DNA from 4 places in the Ensifer adhaerens genome. Region 4 is predicted to be linked to each of the others. Evidence: riboswitches for the same ligand, from Rfam matches in the RefSeq annotation. Region 4 holds a riboswitch; each other region holds the start of a gene.
The links. A riboswitch is a leader RNA that binds a small molecule or an ion and turns the genes downstream of it on or off. The one in region 4 is predicted to bind cobalamin.
Positions count from the first base shown of each region.

Region 1: another riboswitch for cobalamin. It lies ahead of LAC81_RS02695 (aromatic ring-hydroxylating oxygenase subunit alpha); the one in region 4 lies ahead of cobU (bifunctional adenosylcobinamide kinase/adenosylcobinamide-phosphate guanylyltransferase).
Region 2: another riboswitch for cobalamin. It lies ahead of bluB (5,6-dimethylbenzimidazole synthase); the one in region 4 lies ahead of cobU (bifunctional adenosylcobinamide kinase/adenosylcobinamide-phosphate guanylyltransferase).
Region 3: another riboswitch for cobalamin. It lies ahead of nrdH (glutaredoxin-like protein NrdH); the one in region 4 lies ahead of cobU (bifunctional adenosylcobinamide kinase/adenosylcobinamide-phosphate guanylyltransferase).

Region 1 is NZ_CP083349.1:562,081-567,778, reverse strand. It holds gene LAC81_RS02700 (hybrid-cluster NAD(P)-dependent oxidoreductase) at 1-566, opposite strand, end outside; gene LAC81_RS02695 (aromatic ring-hydroxylating oxygenase subunit alpha) at 568-1,812, opposite strand; cobalamin riboswitch at 1,916-2,121, opposite strand; gene LAC81_RS02690 (DUF6656 family protein) at 2,435-3,034, shown strand; gene LAC81_RS02685 (L-threonylcarbamoyladenylate synthase) at 3,115-4,089, shown strand; gene LAC81_RS02680 (FAD-binding oxidoreductase) at 4,227-5,660, shown strand.
Region 2 is NZ_CP083349.1:1,800,675-1,806,372, forward strand. It holds gene LAC81_RS08825 (acyl-homoserine-lactone synthase) at 32-676, shown strand; gene LAC81_RS08830 (DUF2865 domain-containing protein) at 831-1,904, shown strand; gene bluB (5,6-dimethylbenzimidazole synthase) at 2,023-2,718, opposite strand; cobalamin riboswitch at 2,763-2,973, opposite strand; gene LAC81_RS08840 (SDR family oxidoreductase) at 3,002-3,814, opposite strand; gene LAC81_RS08845 (phytanoyl-CoA dioxygenase family protein) at 3,901-5,094, opposite strand; gene LAC81_RS08850 (LacI family DNA-binding transcriptional regulator) at 5,199-5,698, shown strand, end outside.
Region 3 is NZ_CP083350.1:1,545,234-1,550,931, forward strand. It holds gene nrdE (class 1b ribonucleoside-diphosphate reductase subunit alpha) at 248-2,401, opposite strand; gene nrdI (class Ib ribonucleoside-diphosphate reductase assembly flavoprotein NrdI) at 2,371-2,787, opposite strand; gene nrdH (glutaredoxin-like protein NrdH) at 2,797-3,018, opposite strand; cobalamin riboswitch at 3,409-3,633, opposite strand; gene LAC81_RS27420 (hypothetical protein) at 3,909-4,220, opposite strand; gene LAC81_RS27425 (LysR substrate-binding domain-containing protein) at 4,350-5,255, shown strand; gene LAC81_RS27430 (metallophosphoesterase family protein) at 5,480-5,698, shown strand, end outside.
Region 4 is NZ_CP083349.1:1,971,000-1,976,697, reverse strand. It holds gene LAC81_RS09650 (cobyric acid synthase) at 1-120, shown strand, start outside; gene LAC81_RS09645 (class I SAM-dependent methyltransferase) at 266-886, shown strand; gene LAC81_RS09640 (oxidoreductase) at 932-1,759, opposite strand; gene LAC81_RS09635 (AraC family transcriptional regulator) at 1,910-2,905, opposite strand; cobalamin riboswitch at 3,182-3,636, shown strand; gene cobU (bifunctional adenosylcobinamide kinase/adenosylcobinamide-phosphate guanylyltransferase) at 3,772-4,296, shown strand; gene cobW (cobalamin biosynthesis protein CobW) at 4,300-5,364, shown strand; gene cobN (cobaltochelatase subunit CobN) at 5,467-5,698, shown strand, end outside.

The DNA.
Region 1 (5,698 bases), 1.4 Mb from region 4:
ATGAAGCCGAGGCTCAACCCGGACATCTGCGTCGCCAGCACCTCAAGCTCGGAACGGAACAGGAGGTCGTCCGGCCGGCGCGCGCAGGAGATGAAGGTGACGTCCGTCTCCGGCACGCAGTCCGCCATCCATCGCGTCATCGACATCATCGGCGTGATGCCGGACCCCGCCGAGATGAACAGGTACTTGTCACCGGAGTGGCGGACGAAGCTGAAATCGCCGAGCGGGCCGAAGGCTCTCAGTTTCATGCCGGGCTTCAGATGGTCGAACATCCAGCGCGTGCCGATGCTGTCGGCCTGCGCCTTGACGGTGACGGCAATCGACAGCGGCCTCGATGGCGTCGACGACAGCGTATAGGTGCGCATGACCGGTTCGTCGGCGACCGGCAGTTCGAGGGTGACGAACTGGCCGGGCAGGTAGCGAAACCAGGCCGGCTTTTCGGCGCGGAAGGTGAAGGTCATGACATCTGCGGTTTCGACGACCGCCGAGGTGCATTCGAGCATCTGCTGCCGGTCGATCCAGACATGCAGCTCGTCGAAATGGTGGAAGGAGGATGCCATCTGCATGTCAGGCGACCTTTGAAAGCGGAGCCGCATCGCCTGCAAGGCGCTGCTCCATGAACTTGCAGTACCATTCGACGAACTGCATCACGCCGCCTTCATGGTCCGGCGAATAGGGGCCAGGCTCATAGGCCGGCGAGCGGATGCCGAAGGCGTTTTCTTCGACGATCTGGCGGTCCTGGTCGTTGGTCTCGGTCCAGACATGGGTCAGGTCATCGAGCGTGTAGTCGACGCCCTCGACCGCGTCCTTGTTGACCAGCCACTTGGTCGTCACCTGGGTGAGTTCCGGCCCGAGTGGCAGAACACGGAAGGTGATGGCATGGTCGGAAAGCACATGGTTCCAGGTCGTGGGGTAATGGAACATCAGAAGCGTGCCGATCTGCTTCTGCCTGACATCGGCCGACAGCGCCCTTTTGACGGCAGCCGCACCCGACATGGTGTAGCTTTCGGCATTGTCGACCAGCGGCATGCGCGCGGCGCGGAACTGGCCGGTCGGAGACATCCGGAATTCGCTCGGCAGGCCTTCGGCCTCGCACTTCGCCCAATGGGCGGCAATCACCGGATCATCCTTGGCGCCCTGTACCCCGGTAGCAGTCGGCGCCTCTGGATAGGTGCGGCAGAGCTCCGGATGATTGGCGGCGCAATGATAGCACTCGCGATTGTTTTCCCAGACGAGCTTCCAGTTGCCCTTTTCGATGATCGTGCTTTCGAAGGCGACTTTGGTCTCTCCCAGCCGGTGCGGCGCGAGATAGGGCGTGGCCAGCTCACGGAAGGCCGCAAAATCTGCCGGCGTCTCCGACAGGTTGATGAAGATGTAGCCGCCGACCGTTTCGCAATGGATCGGCTTCAGGCTGTGGGCCGCCTTGTCGAAATCCTCGCCCATCTGGCGTGCGAAGAGCAGCGAGCCGTCGAGTTCGTAGGTCCACTGGTGATAGGGACAGACGAGCTTTGCCGAAGAGCCCTTTGCTTGCGTGCAGACGCGGGAACCGCGATGCCGGCACGAATTGTGCAGCGCGCGGATCGTGCCCTGGCGATCGCGGGTAACAACAACCGGATAGTCGCCGACCTGGACGGTGAAATAGTTGCCAGCCCGCGGAATTTCGCAGTCATGGCCGATGAACAGCCAGTCCTTGTACCAGATGTTTTCCAGGTCCTGCCGGTAGTAGTCGGGGTCGGTGTAGAAGGCCCGATCGAGGCTGTAGCCGTCACGCCGGCCCTTCAGCTTGCGAAGCATATCGGTCTTGGTATCCATGTCCTGTCCTCATGCGCCATGTTTCGGAGAGGCAGGACAGGAACCCGCACGGGCATACGCCCACACGTTCTCGGCTCCGATCCGGCTGCCCGCCGCAACCCGTTACGGTTATGTGCGTCAAGGCTGGTTTCCGGGCTCAGGAGCCGTCCTTGCGGACCAGCCCGGCGCCTTCCCGGACGGAACCGTCCAGTGGCCTTTTGCCGAGACTTTCGCTCCACCACCGTTGCGGGGGCAGCGCCGGGATTTGACCGGCTTCCCAATTCTCCGCCTTCCCTTTTGGAAGACGACACCTTGAGTGAGGATATGTAAGCGCGGAAGGCGCCTCGGCAGACGCCGGATAGCGACATCCAATTCCAGAATGACGACACCATCAAAACTGCCTTCCGAAACCAAATACGCAAATTTTTCACTTTATAAACATATAGATAGATCAAAAATTGGGCATATGCCATCTTTTGCGGCCGGCATGGCGCAGGCACGGAAAAGCTTCGCCCGTTTGCGACATTTCCGTGACTGGGCACAGGCATGTTCCGCTAGCGAAAGGAAATGCTTCGTTAACCATAAGCCACTAGGCTTGCCGGCGGACGAGGATGTCCGGCAGGCAGATGGCGCGCTGACGATCATGGCAAAGCTTAGATATTACGACGCAGCGGCAGAGAAGCCGCCGGCGGTCACGTCGAAGACGGCAGTTCACACCGAGTTTCTGCGCACCGGCCGGATCAACCGCCGGCAATGGATGCCGACCGAGCGACGCTACCTGAGCTATGAGGAAGTCGCTGACCGAACCGGCAAGAAGCTTTCGACCGCCGGCGACACGACGCACAAGCGGATCAACGGCTTTCATGCCTCGATCCAGTTTCCGAAGTTGATCTTCCACCGTACGCTCGTTGGCAAGCCGCACCTCGGCTATTGCCATGTGACGGCCGCTCGGACGGCGGTCACACCTTCCAAGGACATCACCTGGTCGTTCTATTTCGCCAATTTTTTCAGCGACCTTGGTGACGAGACGCATTTCTTCGACCGCATCCAGGCCGGCTATTCCCGCATGTACTTCGCGGTCGCGATCGAGCCGAACGCCGAAGACGGACAGATGGTCATCAATCGCAACGTCCGCGACAACGGGCTTCTCTTCCGCACCGACGACCCAAAGGTCGCTCTCAAGAACGTGCTGATGCTGGGTGCCCGTGACGACGCGCTACGCCGTATCATCCGCAGCCTCTGAGCAAGCAGCCCGCTCCCTGCAAAGAAAATCGTTCTGTTTTCCCGGCGCGTCCGTTAAGGAAGCGTCGGAAAGGAACCGGCATGGCAGAGATCATCGACACGGATAAGGAACCGGACCGCGCGATCGATCGCGCCTGCGCCGTTCTCGCCGAGGGCGAACCGGTCGCCATCCCGACCGAAACCGTCTACGGCCTTGCCGCCGACGCCACCAATCCCGATGCGATCAGCCGCATCTACGAGATGAAGGGCCGGCCGCGCTTCAATCCGCTGATCTCGCATGTTTCCGACGTGGCGATGGCCGAGACCCATGTGCGCTTCGATCCCCTGTCCCGACGCCTGGCGAAAGCGTTCTGGCCCGGCCCCCTGACGCTGATCCTGCCGCAGCGACCCGAGAGTACAGTGCATGCCCTCGCCTCGGCCGGCCTGGACACACTTGGCATTCGCATGCCCGACGGGTTTTCGCGCCGGGTGATCGCCCGTTTCGGACGACCTCTGGCGGCACCGAGCGCCAATACCTCGGGCAAGATCAGCCCAACCAGTGCCGCCCATGTCGATGCCGATCTCGGACAAAAGCTGAAACTGATCCTCGATGCCGGTCCGGCGCAAATCGGGCTCGAGTCGACGATCATCAAGGTCGATGGCGACGAGATCCGGCTACTCCGGCCGGGTGGCCTCGATGCCGCCGAGATCGAACGCCTGCTCGATCGTCCGGTGATCAGGGCGGAAACCGCGGGTGCGACGATCGAGGCGCCGGGGATGCTGGCCTCGCATTATGCGCCGGGTGCAGCCGTCAGGCTCGAAGCCACCGATGTGCGGGCGGGCGAGGCCCTGATCCGTTTCGGCGGCGGCCGGGTCCTCGGCGAGGAACAGGCGGCTGTCGTTCTCGATCTGAGCCCGACCGGAAACCTGCGCGAAGCGGCCGCCAATCTCTTCGACTATATGAAGCGGGCCGACGCCAGCGGCGCTGCAACGATCGCCTTCGGCCCCATCCCTTCGGAAGGATTGGGAGAAGCCATCATCGACCGGCTGCAGCGGGCGGCGGCACCACGAGGGTAAGATCGCGTGCGGTTCCGCACCCACCCTCAGCGAGCGGCTGCGATTGCGGTTATGATCGCAGGCGATACGAACCGAGGATCGCGTCTTCAGATCGACCGATCCGATAGCGCGCGCAAGCGCAATGCGAAGGCTGACCCATGACGACGCTTCCCTCTCCCGAACTCATCGCCTCCTTCGTCGAGATCGTCGGCAGCGCCAATGCCCTTACCGCGGAAGCGGACAAGGCGCGCTATCTCGTCGAATCCCGGGGGCTTTATCGCGGCACGACGCCGATGGTACTGCGTCCCGGCTCGATCGACGAGGTCTCACGCATCATGAAACTCGCCAGCGCGACCCGCACGGCGATCGTGCCGCAGGGCGGCAATACCGGCCACGTCGCCGGGCAGATCCCGCGGGACGGCAAGGCGGACATCGTGCTTTCGCTCGAACGGCTGAACCGGATCCGCGACATCGATCCGGTCGGCAACGTGATCGTTGCGGATGCCGGCTGCATTCTTGCAGATATCCAGAAGGCGGCGGACGATCACAATCGCCTGTTCCCGCTGTCGCTCGGATCGGAAGGCTCCGCCCGGATCGGCGGCAATCTCTCCACCAATGCCGGCGGCACCGCCGTGCTCGCCTACGGCAACATGCGCCAGCTTTGCCTCGGCCTCGAAGTCGTGCTGCCAACCGGCGAGATCTGGGATGGTCTGCGCCGGTTGAAGAAGGACAATACCGGCTACGACCTGCGCGACCTCTTCATTGGCGCGGAGGGCACGCTCGGCGTCATCACCGGCGCGGTGCTCAAGCTGTTCCCGAAGCCGCTCGGGCATCGGGTCGCCTTCGCCGGCGTGGGCAGCGTCGAGCACGCGCTCGCCCTCTTCGAAAAGGCCTCCAGTCTTTGCGGTCCGGCGCTGACCGGTTTCGAGCTGATGCCGCGCCTCGGCGTGGAATTCACCACGAAACACATTCCCGGCGTTCGCGACCCGATGGAAACCGTCCATCCCTGGTATGTGCTGATCGACATCTCGACCGCGGATTCGGCCGAAAGCGCCGAGCGCATGGTCAACGATCTTCTAGAACAGGGCCTTGCCGCCGGTCTCGTCGAAAACGCCGTGATTGCTGCAAATGAGGCGCAGGCGAAGGCGCTGTGGCATATGCGCGAAAGCATGTCACCAGCGCAGAAGCCCGAGGGCGGCTCGATCAAGCACGATGTTTCGGTGCCCGTTTCCAGCATTCCCACCTTCATGAAGGAAGCGGACGCCGCTGTCATGAAGGCGATCCCGGGAGCGCGCATCTGCTCCTTCGGCCACATGGGCGACGGAAACATCCACTACAACATCTCGCAGCCGGTCGGCGCCGACAAGCAGGCCTTCCTCGACCGCTGGCGCGAGATCAACGCCATCGTCCACGGCATCGTTCTGAAATATAACGGCTCGATCTCGGCCGAACACGGCATCGGCCAGTTGAAGCGCGACGAGCTTGCCGAGGTCCGTCCGCCGATCGAGATCGAACTGATGCAACGGATCAAACACGCGTTTGATCCTGCAGGCGTCATGAATCCGGACAAGGTGCTGCGCGCAGACCGGTGAAGCGGGCGCGCCTCAGCCGCAGGCCCGCGCCCTTCCGC
Region 2 (5,698 bases), 170 kb from region 4:
CGCCCATCCCCAAACAAGGATGGAGAAAAAGATGATCAGGATCCTGAACGGAAAGACCCGCGCACAGCACCCGCAGGCAGTCGACGATATGTTTCGGCTGCGCAAGCGCGTCTTTCACGATTTCCTGAAATGGGATGTGCAGACGGACGGCGAGTGGGAAATCGACAACTACGACAAGGCAAATCCGCTCTACGTGCTCTCCTATGCCCCCGACACCGGTCGTCTGCGTGGCGCGCTACGGCTGCTGCCGACGCTCGGCCCCAACATGCTGGACGACACCTTCCCGATCCTGCTCGGCGACAATCCGGAAATCCGCAGCGCCTCGGTATGGGAATCGAGCCGCTTCTGCATCGAGCCGGAGATTTCGCAGGACCGCGCCTCGAATCAGGTCACCGTTGCAGCGGCCGAATTGATGTGCGGCGTCGGTGAGCTCGGCCTCGCCTCCGGCATCAGCCATATCGTTACGGTTACCGACGTGTTCCTGGAGCGCATGTTCCGCCGCATGGGATGCCCCGGCGAGCGCATTGCCGAACCGCATCGCATCGGCTCGGTCTTTGCCGTTGCCGTTGCCTGGGAAGTGAATGAAAACTTGCTCCAGCGTATGAAAGCGGTTGCCGCCATCGAAGGCACTGTTCTCGAACGTCCGATGTCGCTGGAAACCGCCCGCGCCGCTTGAGCGCTTCGCTCAGCCGGACCCGTTAACGCAAACCGCCGCTTGTCGTTGCACGATCACCGACAAGCTCTATGATGGAGGTGAAACAGGAAATACCGCTGGCAGCCGCCCATATCAGAAGGCCGGCGTCGAGCGGTTGCAGGAAGAGACTTCGCCCGTGTTCCCGCGCTTGAAACACCTCGCTGCGGTGCTTGTGCCGTTTGCCCTGGTCGGTGCCGATCCTTCGCTGGCATCGACCGTGTGCGACCGGCTGAACACCCGTCTTGCGCAGCTGCCTGACATCGTCTCCAGCAATGCCGACGCCCGTGACTATGCGAGTGCGATCTCCCGCCAGAACATCGAGCTGCGCAGGGCGAAGAACGACCGCCGCCGTGCTGCCTGTGGTGGCGGCAGCGTCGTCACCTTCGATGGCGGCAACCCGGATATCTGTGGCGAACTCGACGGCCTCATTGCCGAGATGGAAGACAATCTGCGCATGCTGAAATCGGAGCGCGAGCAGATTGTTGCCGGGGGCAGCCAGGACAGCCGTCGCCGCATCCTTGCCGCGCTGGAGATCAATGGCTGCTATGGCGACCGCGAAGAGTTCGCGAGCGTCGACCCCGAAGAGCCCGAATCGCACCGCAACATCATCGCCGATCTGCCGCCTGACGACGCCTACGGCCCGATGCTTGGCGAAGACGGCTATGCGCCGCAGGAACGCTACTACAGCGGCACGCTGCGGACCATGTGCGTGCGCACCTGCGACGGCGCCTTTTTCCCGATCTCCTCGGACGCCACGCCGGCCGATTTCCCGCGGGACGAACAGGCCTGCCGGGCGCGCTGCCCGGGCGCTGAAACCGAACTCTATTTCCATGATATCAACACGGAAGAGAGCGATCAGATGGTCTCGGCCGTGACGGGCCGGCCCTATACCGAAATGCCGAATGCCTTTGCCTATCGCACCCGCGGCGTCAGCAAGCCCGGCATGTGCGGCTGCCAGATACCTCAGACCGCCGCAACCTCGCCGAAGACGACCGGCACCAAGATCGGTGACGACCAGTCGTCCATCGTCGTGATCGAAACCAGAAAGCCGGCGGAGACCACGACTGCCAAGGCACCGCCCGAGGAGCGGCCCTACGATCCGTCGAAGAGCAAGGTGCGCGTCGTCGGCCCGACCTTCCTGCCGCAACAGGAAACCTCGATCGACCTGAAGCACCCGAAGGGACCGGCCTATCAGCCGGTCCAGAACTGATCCCGGCGCGCCATCTCAAAGCGCGCCGCGATCTTCAGATTCGCTCATTGCGCTTCAAGTTCTCGATATCTCGCATGTCGCTGTCGAAAAACCGCTGCCCATTTTGGCGCAACGGGCTTTAGGAACGCTCGCTGCAGTTCCCCCAGCCTTCCTCGAACACCAGTTCTTCCAGCGGCAGACGCTGCCGCCATCCCTTTACCGCCAACTCCGGTTGTTGGTAGAGGCGATCGACATAGCCGAGGCAGAGCCAGGCGACGATCTCGATGTGACCAGGGATGCCGAGGATCGCCTTGATCTCCGCCTCGTGGAAGATGCTGACCCAGCCGACACCGACACCTTCGGCGCGCGCGGCAAGCCACAGGTTCTGCACGGCGCAAACCGTGGAATAGACATCCATCTGCGGATTATGGGTACGGCCGAGGACGACGGCGCCGCCGCGCGTGCGGTCACAGGTGACGCAGATGCTGAGCGGCGCCTTGCGAATGCCTTCGAGTTTCAGCGAACGGTACTTCGTCTGCTGTTCCGCCTCGAACATCAAGGCGGCCTCGTCGTTGGCGCGGCGAAAGGCCTGCCAGACGCGCTCACGCGTTTCTTCCGCTCGCACCAGCACGAAGTTCCAGGGCTGCATGAAGCCGACAGACGGCGCGCTGTGCGCAGCCGTAAGCAGGCGTTTCACCAAATCGTCGGGAAGAGGTTCTGCGAGAAATTCGTCGCGCACGTCGCGGCGTGTTTCGATGGCGCGGTAGACGGCCTCCCGCTCGTTGCGCGCGAAGGCACCGGCAGCCGCAAGGCCGCCCTTCGGTTCAGTCAGCATCGTTCGATCCCCAACAATGCGCAACCTCCCGCCGTCCGCGCGGGGTTCGGTCTATCTTGCCAGGCCGGTCTTCTGACTCCGGTTCAACCGGCCGCCTCACCTTCCCAGACCGATTGAAGATCCAGTGGCAAATCCTTGAATCAATTCAAGGCACTTAGAGGCGACCGTCCCCGTCACAGCGTTGGGCACGTTCCGGAATGACGCCGGATTCCCGATTCTCCCGCTCGCGCGGGCACCTGACGCCGCCATAAGCGCATAGCGGCAACCGAAAGACAAGCGCCGCCTATAGCGGCGCCACCGGATGCGGCGAACCGTCATAGCCGCCCCAGACCGATTGATCGAAGCAGATCACCGATCCGGTCATCAGCCCTGATTCAGCCGAAGACAGATAGGCGCAGGCGCGTGCCACCTCTGCCGGATCGACGAGCCGGCCGAAGGGCTGGCTGGCGGCCGCCCTTTCGAGCCAGTCCGCCGATGCTCCGTGAAACTCACGCTGGATCCGGTCCTCGCCTTCGGAAGCCATCCAGCCGATATTCAGGCCGTTGACCCGAATGCGGTTTCGCAGGAGCGCATAGGCCGTGTTCTTGGTCAGCGTCTCCAGCGCCCCTTTCGACGAGCAATAGGCGGCGATGAAGGGCTGCCCGGCCATCGCCGACATGGAGCCGATATTGACGATCGTGCCTTCGGTTCGCTCGCGCCGCATCACCTTCACCGTCTCCTGCATCAGGAAGAACGGCGCTCGCACGTTGATCCCGAACATCCGGTCGAAGAGCTCCGGTGTCGTGTCGAGGATCGTGCCGCGGTCGGTGATCGCGGCGGCATTGACGAGCGCATCGACCCGGCCGAACTCCGCATCACAAGCCGCAACGACCTTACGGGCGTCCTCGACCTTCTCGAGATCGGCCTCGACATAGATCACCTTCGCGCCGCTGGCCTTGCCGATCTCTTCAGCCTTCGCCCGCCCCTTGGCCGCATTGCGTCCGCAGATGACGATACCCGCCGCGCCGCGTTCGGCGAAGAGGCCGGCGATCGTTGCGCCCAACCCTTGCGTGCCACCGGTGACGATGGCGATCTTGCCTTCCAATTGTCCACTCATCGAATTCCCTCCTCGAAGATGATCGTGTCAAACAGCGACGGCTCCCGGGCGAAACGCACCGGGAGCCCGAATGGGTAATTGAACCGTCAGCTCAGCTTGCGCTTCGCCTGAGCGTCGAGCGCCGCGTGAAAATCCTGCTCGCTCGTTCCCGCCGCCAGCGCCCCGCGCATCAGCTGTGCCTGGGTCTTCGGCGCCAGCCCGCCGAGCGGCGGATCGCGGTCGAGATTGGTCGGGAAGGAATAGCCTTCGGCGCAGGACGCAATCGCATTGGCCGCTTCCGCTTCGGCCAGCTTGCCGTTTGCCAGCAACGCCTTCAGCGCCGGGTAGAGCGTTGCGCTCATTGTCAGCCGATCGACGGTCTCCATCGCCCGGCCAAAGGCGGAGGACACCTGCAGCAGGTTTGCAACGCGGCGGATATCGGCGGAGCGGTTGTTGCCGGCCGCATGGAAGAGGGCGGGATTGAAGAAGACGACATCGCCTTTTTCGAGCGGGAGCTGTACGTGATGTTCGTCGAAATAGGCGCGGAACTCCGGACGGTTGAGGGCCAGGTAACCCGGCACATAGGTCTGGCTGTACGGCAGGAACAGCGTCGGCCCGCTCTCGAGCGGCATGTCGCAATGGGCGACCGCGCCCTGTAGCGTCAGCACCGGCGAGAGCTTGTGCACGTGCGCCGGGTACTGCTCGATCACCGCGGAGGTCTGGAAGCCGAGATGATAGTCCCGGTGCGCCGACTGCGCAGCTCCACCCGGATTGACGCGGTTCACCTGCGCCGTCATCTGGTAGTTCGGCCCGAGCCAGGCTTCGCTGACGAGCGCGATGATGGCGTTGCCGTAGTAGGCGGCAAAATTCTCCGGCGCCTTGAGGCAGTGCTTTTCCAGCGAGTTCCAGATGCGATCGTTTGCGCCGGGCTTGGCAAAGTGATCGCCGCCGCCGCTGTTGCTGCGATGCTGTTCCTCGATGATCTCGTCGAAGACGGTGCTCGCGACATCGATCGCGGCGGTATCGGCAAAGGCGCGCTTGAAGACAGCCACGCCCGGGCCGGTCGCCAGCGCCTCGCAGATCTCGGCAAGCACCGCACGCCGCGTCTCGGAATTGCCGCAGGCGGCGACGAGATCGGCGCTGTTGTAGCTCAGCACGTTCTTGTCGCAGCCCGAGGCATGGGGATAGTCCGCCAGATTGGTTCGGCGCTCCACTTCCGCCCGGAATGCCTCGATATCGCAGGTCTCTTCGGTGAGCCACACACGCTCGATCCGCTGCCGCGCACTGTTGTCGGTCTTCATCCCGTTTCCTCCTCTGGAACACCTTGATGAACACGACTATAGGCGGCGGCAAAACATGATATAGGGCAAGAATCCATCAAAAATCCATCAGGAGATCCATGGCGATGGCCCATCCGTTTCTGGTCAAGGACATCGCCTTTCAGGCCGGCCTCAGCACCGCGACGGTCGATCGCGTGCTCAACGAGCGCCCGGGCGTCCGCCGCCAGACGAGCGCCCGTGTTCGCGCTGCCATCGAGGAACTGGAAAAGCAGCAGGCCGGACTCGACATTCAGGGCCGCAAGTTCGCGATCGATATCGTCATGGAGGCGCCCGAGCGCTTCACCGATGCGGTGCGACGGGCCTTCGAAAGCGAAGCGATGACATTGGCACCGACAAGCTTTCGCTGCCGTTTTCACTTCGCCGAGACCATGCGCCCACACGACATCGTGCAACTGCTCGATCGCATCCGCCTGCGAGGAACCGATGGGCTCGTCTTGAAGGCACCGGATGTGCCCGAGATCGTCGCGGCCGTCGCACGCTTCGAAACCAGCGGCATTCCCGTCGTGACGCTGGTGACAGATCTGCCCCATTCCCAGCGGACCGCTTATGCCGGCGCCGACAACAG
Region 3 (5,698 bases), on a different replicon from region 4:
ACCTTTGTGATCGTGTGTGCCTCATCGTGCGGTGAGGGAGTTGCCCACATCTACGCGGTGCGGGTATGGCCCCTCATCCGCCTGCCGGCACCTTCTCCCCGCTTGCGGGGAGAAGGGACAATGCCGCACCGTCCCACATCGTAGGGACCGGCCGCATCTGGGCCGTTGGTATGGCACGTCCCCTCTCCCCGCCTGCGGGGAGAGGGCCAGGGTGAGGGGCAGTATGTGCCGTTGCTGGAATGCGAGGTTACAGCGCGCAGGAAACGCAGCCCTGGACCTGCGTGCCTTCGAGCGCCATCTGCCGAAGGCGGATGTAGTAGATGGTCTTGATGCCCTTCTTCCAGGCGTGGATCTGGGCACGGTTGATGTCGCGGGTCGTTGCCGTGTCGCGGAAGAAGAGCGTCAGCGACAGGCCCTGGTCGACGTGCTGGGTAGCCGCCGCATAGGTGTCGATGATCTTCTCGGGCCCGATCTCGTAGGCGTCCTGGTAGTATTCGAGGTTGTCGTTGGTCATGAAGGCGGCCGGATAGTAGACGCGGCCGATCTTGCCTTCCTTACGGATCTCGATCTTCGAGACGATCGGGTGGATCGAGGAAGTGGAGTGGTTGATGTAGGAGATCGAGCCCGTCGGGGGCACGGCCTGGAGGTTCTGGTTGTAGAGGCCGCCAGCTATCACCGCCCGTTTCAACTCCAGCCAGTCTTCCTGCGTCGGGATGGATATTCCCGCCTGCTCGAATAGGTCTTTCACCTTTTCGGTCGCCGGCAGCCATTCGGTCTCGGTGTATTTGTCGAAATAGTCACCCGACGCGTATTTCGAGTTCTCGAAACCCTTGAAGCTCTCGCCACGCTCGATGGCGATGCGGTTTGAGGCCCGGATCGCGTGGTAGGTCACAGTGTAAAAATAGATGTTGGTGAAATCGATCCCTTCCTCGGAGCCGTAAAAGATGCGCTCGCGGGCGAGATATCCGTGCAGGTTCATCTGCCCGAGGCCGATCGCGTGGCTGTCATCGTTGCCCTTCTCGATCGAGGGAACCGGCGAAATGTGGCTCATATCCGAGACGGCCGTCAGCGCGCGGATCGAGGTCTCTATGGTCTTGCCGAAATCGGCCGAGTCCATCGCCGCTGCGATGTTCAGCGAGCCGAGATTGCAGGAAATGTCCTTGCCCATCTTGGCGTAGGAGAGGTCGTCGTTGAATTCGCTCGCCTCGCTCACCTGCAGGATTTCCGAGCAGAGGTTACTCATGGTGATGCGCCCGGCGATCGGGTTTTCCCGATTCACCGTGTCTTCGAACATGATGTAGGGATAACCGCTTTCGAACTGGATCTCGGCGATGATCTGGAAGAATTCGCGCGCCTTGATCTTCCGCTTGCGGATGCGGGCATCCTCGACCATCTCGCGATATTTCTCCGTCACCGAGATCTCGGTGAGCGGCACGCCGTAGACGCGCTCCACGTCATAGGGCGAGAACAGGTACATGTCCTCGTTGTTGCGGGCGAGCTCGAAGGTGATGTCGGGGATGACGACGCCGAGCGACAGCGTCTTGATGCGGATCTTCTCGTCGGCATTTTCGCGCTTGGTATCGAGGAAGCGCATGATGTCAGGGTGGTGGGCGTGGAGATAGACCGCACCTGCGCCCTGGCGGGCACCGAGCTGGTTGGCATAGGAGAAACTGTCTTCGAGCAGCTTCATCACAGGAATGATGCCGGAGGACTGGTTCTCGATCTGCTTGATCGGCGCGCCCATCTCACGGATGTTGGTGAGCGACAGCGCCACGCCGCCGCCGCGTTTGGAAAGCTGCAGCGCCGAATTGATGGCGCGGCCGATGCTCTCCATGTTGTCCTCGATCCGGAGCAGAAAGCAAGAGACGAGTTCGCCGCGAGCCTTCTTGCCGGCATTGAGGAAGGTCGGCGTCGCCGGCTGGAAGCGGCCGGAAATGATCTCGTCGACGAGATCGCGGGCGTGCTGTTCGTCGCCGCGCGCCAGCGTCATCGCCACCATGCAGACGCGGTCTTCGTAGCGCTCCAGGTAACGCTTCCCGTCGAAGGTCTTCAGCGTATAGGACGTGTAGTATTTGAACGCGCCGAGGAACGTCGGGAAACGGAACTTCTTGCCATAGGCGTGATCGTAGAGGTCGCGCACGAAGTTGAAGGAATACTGGTCGAGAACCTCCTGCTCGTAATAGCCCTCGGTCACCAGATAATCGAGCTTCTCGCGAAGGTTATGGAAGAACACGGTGTTCTGGTTGACGTGCTGGAGGAAGTATTGCTTCGCAGCCTGCCGGTCCTTGTCGAGCTGGATGCGCCCCTCTTCGTCATAGAGGTTCAGCATCGCGTTGAGCGCATGGTAGTCCAGCGCCGGTTCCGTTGCCTTCAGGGGGCGTTCGAGTGTTGAGACGTCCAAAATCGTTCCATCCCGTTTTTGACGTTGGCGACGTCCGCTTCGGTCCCGAGTAGCTCGAACCGATAGAGGTAGGGCACCCGGCACTTGGCCGAGATCACGTCGCCGGCGATCCCGTAGGTCGCTCCGAAATTGCTATTGCCCGCGGCAATCACGCCGCGGATGTGGGAGCGGTTGCCCGCATCGTTCAGGAAGCGGATCACCTGTTTCGGCACGGCGCCCCGGCCGTCGTCGCCGCAATAGGTGGGCACGACGAGCACATAGGGCTCCGTAACCGTAAGCGAACCCTTACCTTCGTTGAGCGGTATGCGGGTTGCGCGAAGGCCGAGCTTTTCGACGAAACGATGGGTGTTTTCCGAGCGGCTGGAAAAATAGACGATCAGCCCCATCGCTAGCCCTCAAGCAAGTGCGCTGATCATGTCCGGGCGGAAGCCGGCCCAATGGCGCTCGCCGGCGACGACGACCGGGACCTGGCGGTAGCCGAGACCCTGCACGAGCGCGAACGCATCGGAATCCTCGGAGATATCGATGAGGCGGTAATCGGTGCCCTGGCGGTCGAGTGCGCGGGTGGTGGCGGTGCATTGGACGCAGGCGGGCTTGCTGTAGACGGTGATCGACATGGGTTCCTCGTGAGGGTCTCGCAAATGGGCGCAAAAAGTCGTCGGGTCGCGCGAACGCGAACCGTGGTGTTGGCGATTGGACACGGAACATCGCTCCCCGGTCGCCTTGACCGGAGTTGACGTCGTCAAGCTGACCCAAGGTCGGTTACGCAACCGGGTCGGCTCGTATTGCTCGGGCGCTCAGGAATTCCGCGGATGCGAGTTTTCAGGGCGCGGCCCTCCGATCAGGCGCGCAACAACGCGCACCCGTCCGCAGAAGGTGGATCTGAACTGGAAGAAACTGACATGACTTCACCCCGAAGCTTTCGACAGGCTGCCGGGGAGATGTCGAGACGATCCGGCAGGCTCATCCTGCCGTAACGCACCCAACCCCTCCGGACACCCCGCCCGTGGACTTATGTTGCTCGAGGCAGGTCTCCTGGCTCACGGGTCAAAGCTTCCATCCCGACCTTCCCGAGGCCTCATGCCTCAGTGGTCCAATTCCGGACAGTCGCTCGCCGTCTACAGTTGCGGGGGCAGCTGCGGCATAGCCGGGCGGAAAGCGCCGGCGCACCGTATTCCCGTCTTAGCTCCCAATCCTTGCGAATCGGAAGAACCTCGAACACTACATATAGTAGTTGATCGCGCATCTGCGTCAATAGGTGCGAGGTGCCTCCGGCCCGGGTGAGGGGGCGAATTCTTTCGCCGTGTGGATAACAAGACGTTAAACGAGGGGGCGCGGCAAAGCCCGTTGGCGGGGCGCTCTCGGCTTCGACGCCGCGCGCTCGCGCCCTTACCGGTCACCTACGAAGGTACGATATTCTAGGACGCGCCAGAGCGAATTTCTGCTCATTCGATCCGGCGCCTGGCAGGGTGGCAGATTGCGACAGCTGAGATTTGTTTTTGCCCCGTCAGTCGCAGAGCGACATGCTGACGTCCTTGTTTTCTCCGGGTTGGGCGCGAGGTGAAGCCCTCGCCACGCGCGGTGCGTTGCCGCAGTCCCGCGTCGGTGAGGGCTGTGGCTTCTGCGCATTGTCGTCCTTCGGCCAGTGCCGCGGATCGGCAACGTCGCCGACGCGCGCCCGAATGTTCTCGTGGTCCCGCGTCAGGCCGATATCCCTCAACTGGAACTCGCTGAAGGTATCGATGGCGATGGTTGGGTTGAGCACGTTCCCGGCCCGTTTCAGGACATGAAGGATCGTCGATCGCAGCGCGCTAAGCATTGCTATCCTCTTTGTTTTTGCTGTTGTGTTCGCGAAAAAAGTGAGGATTTTTGCCGCTTCGCGCAAAGCGATTTCTCGCATGCTGGCATAAAGAATGCTTATCTCAACGCCATGAGCAAGATTCCTCCCATGAGTGCGGTGCGTGCCTTCGAAGCGGCGGCACGGCACCTGAGCTTCACCCGCGCCGCCGACGAACTCGGCATGACGCAGGCGGCGGTCAGCTACCAGATCCGGCTGCTGGAGGAGCGCATAGGCACGCCGCTCTTCGTCCGGCTTCCGCGCGAGGTGCGGCTGACTGCGGCCGGGCGGCAACTGGCGCCGAAGGTGACGGAGGCGATCGACCTTCTCGGGGCGGCCTTTTCGGAAATCACCGACAAGACCGAACACCACCTGCACATCTCCATATTGCCGACCGTCGTGTCGAGCTGGCTCGGCTCCAGGCTCGCCTCGTTCCAGACGGCCCATCCGAACATCAGCATTCGGGTGCACATGTCGACGGAGCTGATCGACTTCAAGCGTGATGCGATCGATCTTGTCGTGCGCAGCGGCAATGGCGACTGGCCCGGCAACGACGTGTTTCCGCTTTTCCCGATCGATTACATGCCGGTCTGCACGCCTTCTTTCCTGGAAAAGCACCAGCTCAGGCATCCCTCCGACGTGCTGCGCGTGCGGCGCTTCGGCAATGCCAGCTGGTGGCGGCGATGGATGATCGAGACGGGGGTGGAACCGCCGGCAAGCAACGGTACCGAGCTGATCTTCGACGTCCAGGCGATGGATGTCACCACGACACTCAACGACCATGGCATTGCCATCGCCGTTTCGACCTTCCTGATGGACGAACTTAGGAGCGGCCGATTGATTCGGCCGTTCGACCATGTGGTTCGCGACGGGCGTGCCTACTGGCTGGTCTATCCGCAAGGCAGCCGACGGCAGAAGAAGATCCAGGCGTTTCGTGACTGGATCATCGCCGAGGCGGATGCGTCGAACGCGCTTCTTTCGTCGGTGATGGGGGAGCAGGGGTCCGTTTCGGGCTGAGCCCCGACGGACGATTTCCCTTGCAGGTTGTTTTGCCGAAACCACCCTCGGTTGGCGCTATCGGATGAAGGTGAAACTTTCATGGAGAAACTGAAAATCAGCTGAGAACGGCTGTTACCAAACTGACATGGCAGCTCCCTAAAGACTGCGGCCAACCGCAGCCGGAGAGGAGACCGAAGCCCTCCGACGCGCACGCCTTGAAGCCATCGTCGGAGGCCGTTTCCATGAAGATCGTCCAGATCAGCGACACCCATCTCAGCCCGCTGAAGAGCCATTTCAACGACAACTGGGAGCCGCTTCGCGCCTGGATCGAAGCGGTGGCACCTGATCTCGTCATTCACACCGGTGACGTGACCATCGACGGCGCCGACCACGAAGACGACATCACCTTTTCGCTCGACCTGACCGGCCAGCTGTCGATGCCGGTGCTGATCGTGCCCGGC
Region 4 (5,698 bases):
GGCATCGAAGGTGGTGCCAGCAACTACCGCCAGTCGGTCGATGCGGCGCTGGATGATGTCGCGAACGAGCTGGAGACGGTGCTCGACCGGCGCTGGCTGGATGGGCTGCTCGGCCGCTAGCCTCAGACGAGGGCACCAGCTGACCGAGTTGAAAGGCATGAACGACATGTTTGCGGAAAATCCCGCATGCTCCGTCGTTCCGCGATAGAATTCGTCGAGTAGATCCGAGCGCCTGGCGGCTGGGCGTGAAGGTGCAGGTGTTGCGGTGCAGGACGAAAGCAGACGGACCCATTGGGACAATGCCTATCGGTCGAAGGGCGAGGCGGGCGTCAGCTGGTTCGAGGGTACGCCGGCCGTTTCGCTCGACCTCATCCGCGGGCATGCGGCGTTCGCCTCGTCGTCACTGATCGATATCGGCGGCGGCGCGTCGCGGCTGGTGGATGCGCTGCTCGACGCGGGTATGAAAGCGATCACGGTGCTCGATCTGTCACCGGCCGCACTGGACGCCGCCAAGGCGCGCCTCGGTGCCCGCGCCGGTGATGTGCACTGGGTTGCAGCCGATGTGACCGCGTGGAAGCCGGATCGCAGCTACGATATCTGGCATGATCGCGCCGCCTTTCACTTCCTCACCGATCCCGACGACCGGGCGGCCTATATCGAGCGGCTGACGGCGGCCGTCGTGCCCGGCGGGCACGCCATCATCGCCACTTTCGCGCCCGATGGCCCGGAGCGCTGCAGCGGCCTGCCAGTGGTGCGCTATGACCCCGCCGCACTCGCCGATGTGATCGGGCCGTGCTTCCGGCTGGTCGAGCACATGGAACACCAGCACCGGACCCCGTGGAACTTGATCCAGGCCTTTCAGTTCAGCGTGTTGCAGCGGGTATAGGGCGCCCGCGTCATTCTTGCCGGCGCTGGCGCGGTTTCCCGCCAATCAGCGCACGGTCCACAGGATCATGCGGTCGAACGCACGGTCGCCGAACCATTTGCGGATGTTGATCATCATGTTGGCGAATTTGCCGGCGGCATAGCGGGTCTTCGGTTTGCGGGCTTTCAAGGCCTTGGAAACCACGTCCGCGATGACCTGCGGGGCGGAGCCGCCGCCGTCCTTGTAGCTGTCGGCGGTGGCCTTGGAGACGTTCTTTGCCATCGCGCCGTAGGCGGTGTTGCCCGAGAACTTCATCATCGGGCCTTCCATCACGTTGGCGAATGCCGTCTGGATGACGCCGGGCTCGACGACCACCACGTCGATGCCGAACTGTTGCAGTTCCAGGCGAAGGCAGTCCGACAGGCCTTCGAGCGCGTGTTTCGACGCGTGATACCAGGCACCGAGCGGCGTGTAGATCTTGCCGCCCATCGAGGTGATGTTGATGATCTTGCCGGCGCGCTTCTCGCGCATGTAGGGCACCAGATCCTGGATCAGTGCGGCCGCGCCGAAGAGGTTCACGTCGAACTGATAGCGGGCCTCGCTGAGAGGTACGTCTTCGACCGAGCCGTAAAGTCCGAAACCGGCATTGTTGACCAGCACGTCGACCCCGCCGAATTTCATGATGATCTCGGCGACCGCGGATTTTCGACTGGCTTCGTCCGCGACATCCAGCGAGACAGGATGTGCGCCGAGCGCTCTCAGATCGTCCATCTGCTCCATCCGGCGGGCGGCAACGATGACGGTCAGACCGTCCTTGATCAGCTGCTTTGCGATGACCTTGCCCATGCCCGAGGAGGCGCCGGTGACGAGAGCGGTTTTCCGTGCGATTGCCATGATCTTCTCCAATCCTTGCGGGCGTCATGCCCTTTGTTCGTTGGAGATCAATCTGGCGTATCGCCTGAATTTCCTCAAAATCGCTTCGTGCCAATCAACTATCGGAACGCGCCAAACCGCTATCTTCCGGTGCAGACATGGCGCACTCTCTCAGTGCGTCACCGTTCCCCGCGCCTCGGCGGGCGTCATGCCGGTCCAGCCCTGAAAGGCGCGATAGAAGGAATTCGGCTCGCGGTAGGCCAGCAGATAGGAGATTTCCTCGACGTTCAGCCCGTCTTCGCCGAGATAATGCATCGCCAGTTCCGCGCGGGTCGATGCCAGCACCGTCTGGAAGGTTTCGCCTTCCTCCTTCAATTGCCGTTGCAGGGTGCGCTTCGACATGGCGAGCCGTCTGCACATCGCCTCGATACTGGCTTCCCCCGACGGCAGCATGTCATGCAAAACCCGCTTTGCCCGCAGCACGATCGGTGTGTCGGTTTCATGCGCCTCCATCTCGCGGCGTAGCCTTTTCTCAAAATCGGGCCAGGATTCCTCGTTTTCGGTGATCAGCGGCAGGTCGGCATCTTCTCTGCGCAGGGAGAGGCGCGCTCCGCCGTCAAGCTCGGGTTCACAGCCAAGGAAGTCCAGCACGTCGTTGCTGAGGTTGGCCAGTTGGGGCAGCTGGAGCCGCGATGGCCGAATAAGCTCTGCGGTGTAACAGCGGGCGGATTCCAGGAGGTAGAGCGCCTCGAACCAGACCAGTTGTGGTGGGGCCGGAACATTTGGGTCCACCGTACCGATCTCGATATGCAGGAAGCTGTCGTCTTCGCACACCTCCAGCTTCATCGGTCCCATCAGCGGCTTGAACACCGACAGACGCTTGAACCCGACGCGCACGTCTGGCGAACAGGAGAAAGAAAACATGGCCGGTGTGAACGGCGCATGGGCAAAGAGCTTGCTCAGGTAAAGCGGCAGGTCGGGCCGCTCAGCCTCTAGCTCGATGGCGCGCCACAGGGCGAAAACCTGGGTTGGCGTCAGGCCCTTGCCTTCGTGGCGAAGGATATCACGCGGCAGCCCGGCGCGGCGCACCGCCTGTTCGGCGGAGATTTTCAGCAGCTTGGCCACCTGGGTGATGGATCTCGCCACGGGATAAAGGCGGTTTGACATGGTCGCCTGCAAATTTGAGTTCATCGTTCTCCTCTTTTCTGCACTCGGGAACAAAGGCGCGCCAGAGCCCGATGCCACTTTGGCACATTCTGATAGCGCTTTGGCGCAAAGTGAGAGTGAATGGATGTCGGCCTCGGGTGCAGGCGGATGAGCAGTTCGTTCGGCGGTATGTGGCGGGCTGTGGCCGTTTGCCTGCCGCTCGACAAATCGTCGCGCGGCGCAACCAAGCCGGGGAGGTGTCGCAAGCGTCGATTGACTTTGGGTCGGCCGCTTCCTAATCATCAGGTGTTGGATGGTTCCCCCTCATCGTGGCGATAGGGGGGAATAATTGGGAATGTGACGGATGGACCCAAATCGGGCATCCTTATCGCAGCCGACCCCGCGACTGTAGAACGGTCAGGGTTCGCCATCGGGTTCGATATCGGGCTGTCAGCCGGTTGCATGGGGCAACCGAGGCAGGTCGCGGTCGAGCCGGAAAAGCCACTGGCGTGGCATCGTGATCAGCCGGGTTGGACGCCTCTTCTTCTACGAATCGTCCGCCTTTCACGATGTCCCTCACAGCGCCGCGTGTCGGAGACGACGCGCAAAGGTTCGCTGTGGCACCGGAAAGACGCCGGGAAGGTAAGGCGGGCCGCTCGGGTCCTGACATCGGAACCTCGCCCTCATGGGCGAGGCGATGCGGGCCTGTGACGCCGTGAGCCAGGAGACCTGCCATCCGGCATGGGCATTCCGCCCGAGGAGACGTGTCGTCTCCAACGCCATCACGGAGGTTGTTTTGGCTCGCAGATGTTTTCCCGCACGCGCCGCCGGCGCGTCGAACGGCTTTTGCCATCCGCCGCTGAGGCGGGTTTTCTGAGGCGGCGGCGATGAGCACTCATAGTGCCGGGCCGGTCCTGGTCCTTGGCGGCGCCCGTTCCGGCAAATCCAGCTTTTCCGAGAGGCTCGTCGAAGCGTCCGGCCTCACCATGCATTATGTCGCCACGGGACGAGCCTGGGACGACGAAATGCGCGAGCGGATCGATCATCACAGGACGCGCCGCGGCGAAGGCTGGACAACGCATGAGGAACCGCTTGATCTCTTGGGCACCCTCAGGCGCATCGACAATCCGGGTCATGTGGTCCTGATCGACTGCCTGACGCTGTGGGTCACCAATCTCATGCTCGAAGAGCGCGACATGACGGCGGAGTTCGCCGCCCTTGCCGCGTATCTGCCTGAGGCGCGGGCGCGCCTCATCTTTGTTTCCAACGAGGTCGGCCTCGGCATCGTGCCCGAGAACCGCATGGCCCGCGAATTTCGCGACCATGCCGGCCGGCTTCACCAGATCGTTGCGGAGAAATCCGCTGAAGTTTACTTTGTCGCGGCCGGTTTGCCGCTGAAAATGAAGGGTTGAAAAATGACCACTGCGAGAGCCAACCAGGGCAAGATCCCGGCGACCGTCATCACCGGCTTCCTTGGCGCCGGCAAGACGACGATGATCCGCAATCTGCTGCAGAACGCCGACGGCAAGCGCATCGCGCTGATCATCAACGAGTTCGGCGATCTCGGCGTCGATGGCGACGTGCTGAAGGGCTGCGGTGCGGAGGCCTGCACCGAGGACGACATCATCGAGCTCACCAATGGCTGCATCTGCTGCACCGTGGCTGACGATTTCATCCCGACCATGACCAAGCTGCTCGAGCGCGAAAACCGCCCTGACCACATCATCATCGAAACCTCGGGTCTCGCGCTGCCGCAGCCGCTGATCGCCGCCTTCAACTGGCCGGATATCCGCAGCGAAGTGACGGTTGATGGCGTCGTCACCGTGGTCGACAGTGCTGCCGTTGCCGCCGGCCGCTTTGCCGACGACCATGACAAGGTCGACGCGCTGCGCGTCGAGGACGACAATCTCGACCATGAAAGCCCGATCGAGGAGCTGTTCGAGGACCAGCTGACGGCTGCCGATCTCATCGTTCTCAACAAGACCGACCTGATCGACGCCTCCGGCCTCAAGGCCGTGCGCGACGAGGTGTCCTCGCGCACCAGCCGCAAGCCGACCATGATCGAGGCGAAGAACGGCGAAGTTGCCGCTGCCATCCTGCTTGGCCTCGGTGTCGGCACGGAAAGCGATATCGCCAACCGCAAGTCGCATCATGAAATGGAGCACGAGTCGGGCGAGGAGCACGACCACGACGAGTTCGACAGCTTCGTCGTCGAGCTTGGTTCGATCGCCGATCCGGCCGCCTTCATCGATCGCCTGAAGGGCGTGATTGCCGAGCACGACGTGCTGCGCTTGAAAGGTTTTGCCGATGTGCCCGGCAAGCCGATGCGTCTCCTGATCCAGGCCGTCGGTGCCCGCATCGACCAGTATTATGATCGCGCCTGGGCTGCCGGCGAAAAGCGCGGCACGCGCCTCGTCGTCATCGGCCTGCACGACATGGACGAGGCGGCGGTTCGTGCTGCGATTGCCGCGCTCGTCTGATCATTCGTTGAATGAAATGATCTAACGCATTGAAATAATGCAGTTCCGAACGGAATCCGCTTCAGGCGTTTTCGTTCGGAATTGCCCGAACGGACAAGACGAATGCATCTGCTTCTCGCCCAGAAAGGAACGATCGCCGACGGCAACGAGGCAATCGACCTCGGGCAAACGCCGGCCGATATCCTGTTCCTCTCGGCCGCCGACACCGAGCTCTCCTCGATCGCCGCGGCTCACGGCCGACGCGACGGAGGCTTGAGCCTGCGCATCGCCAGCCTGATGAGCCTGATGCACCCGATGTCGGTCGACACTTACGTCGAGCGCACGGCGCGTCACG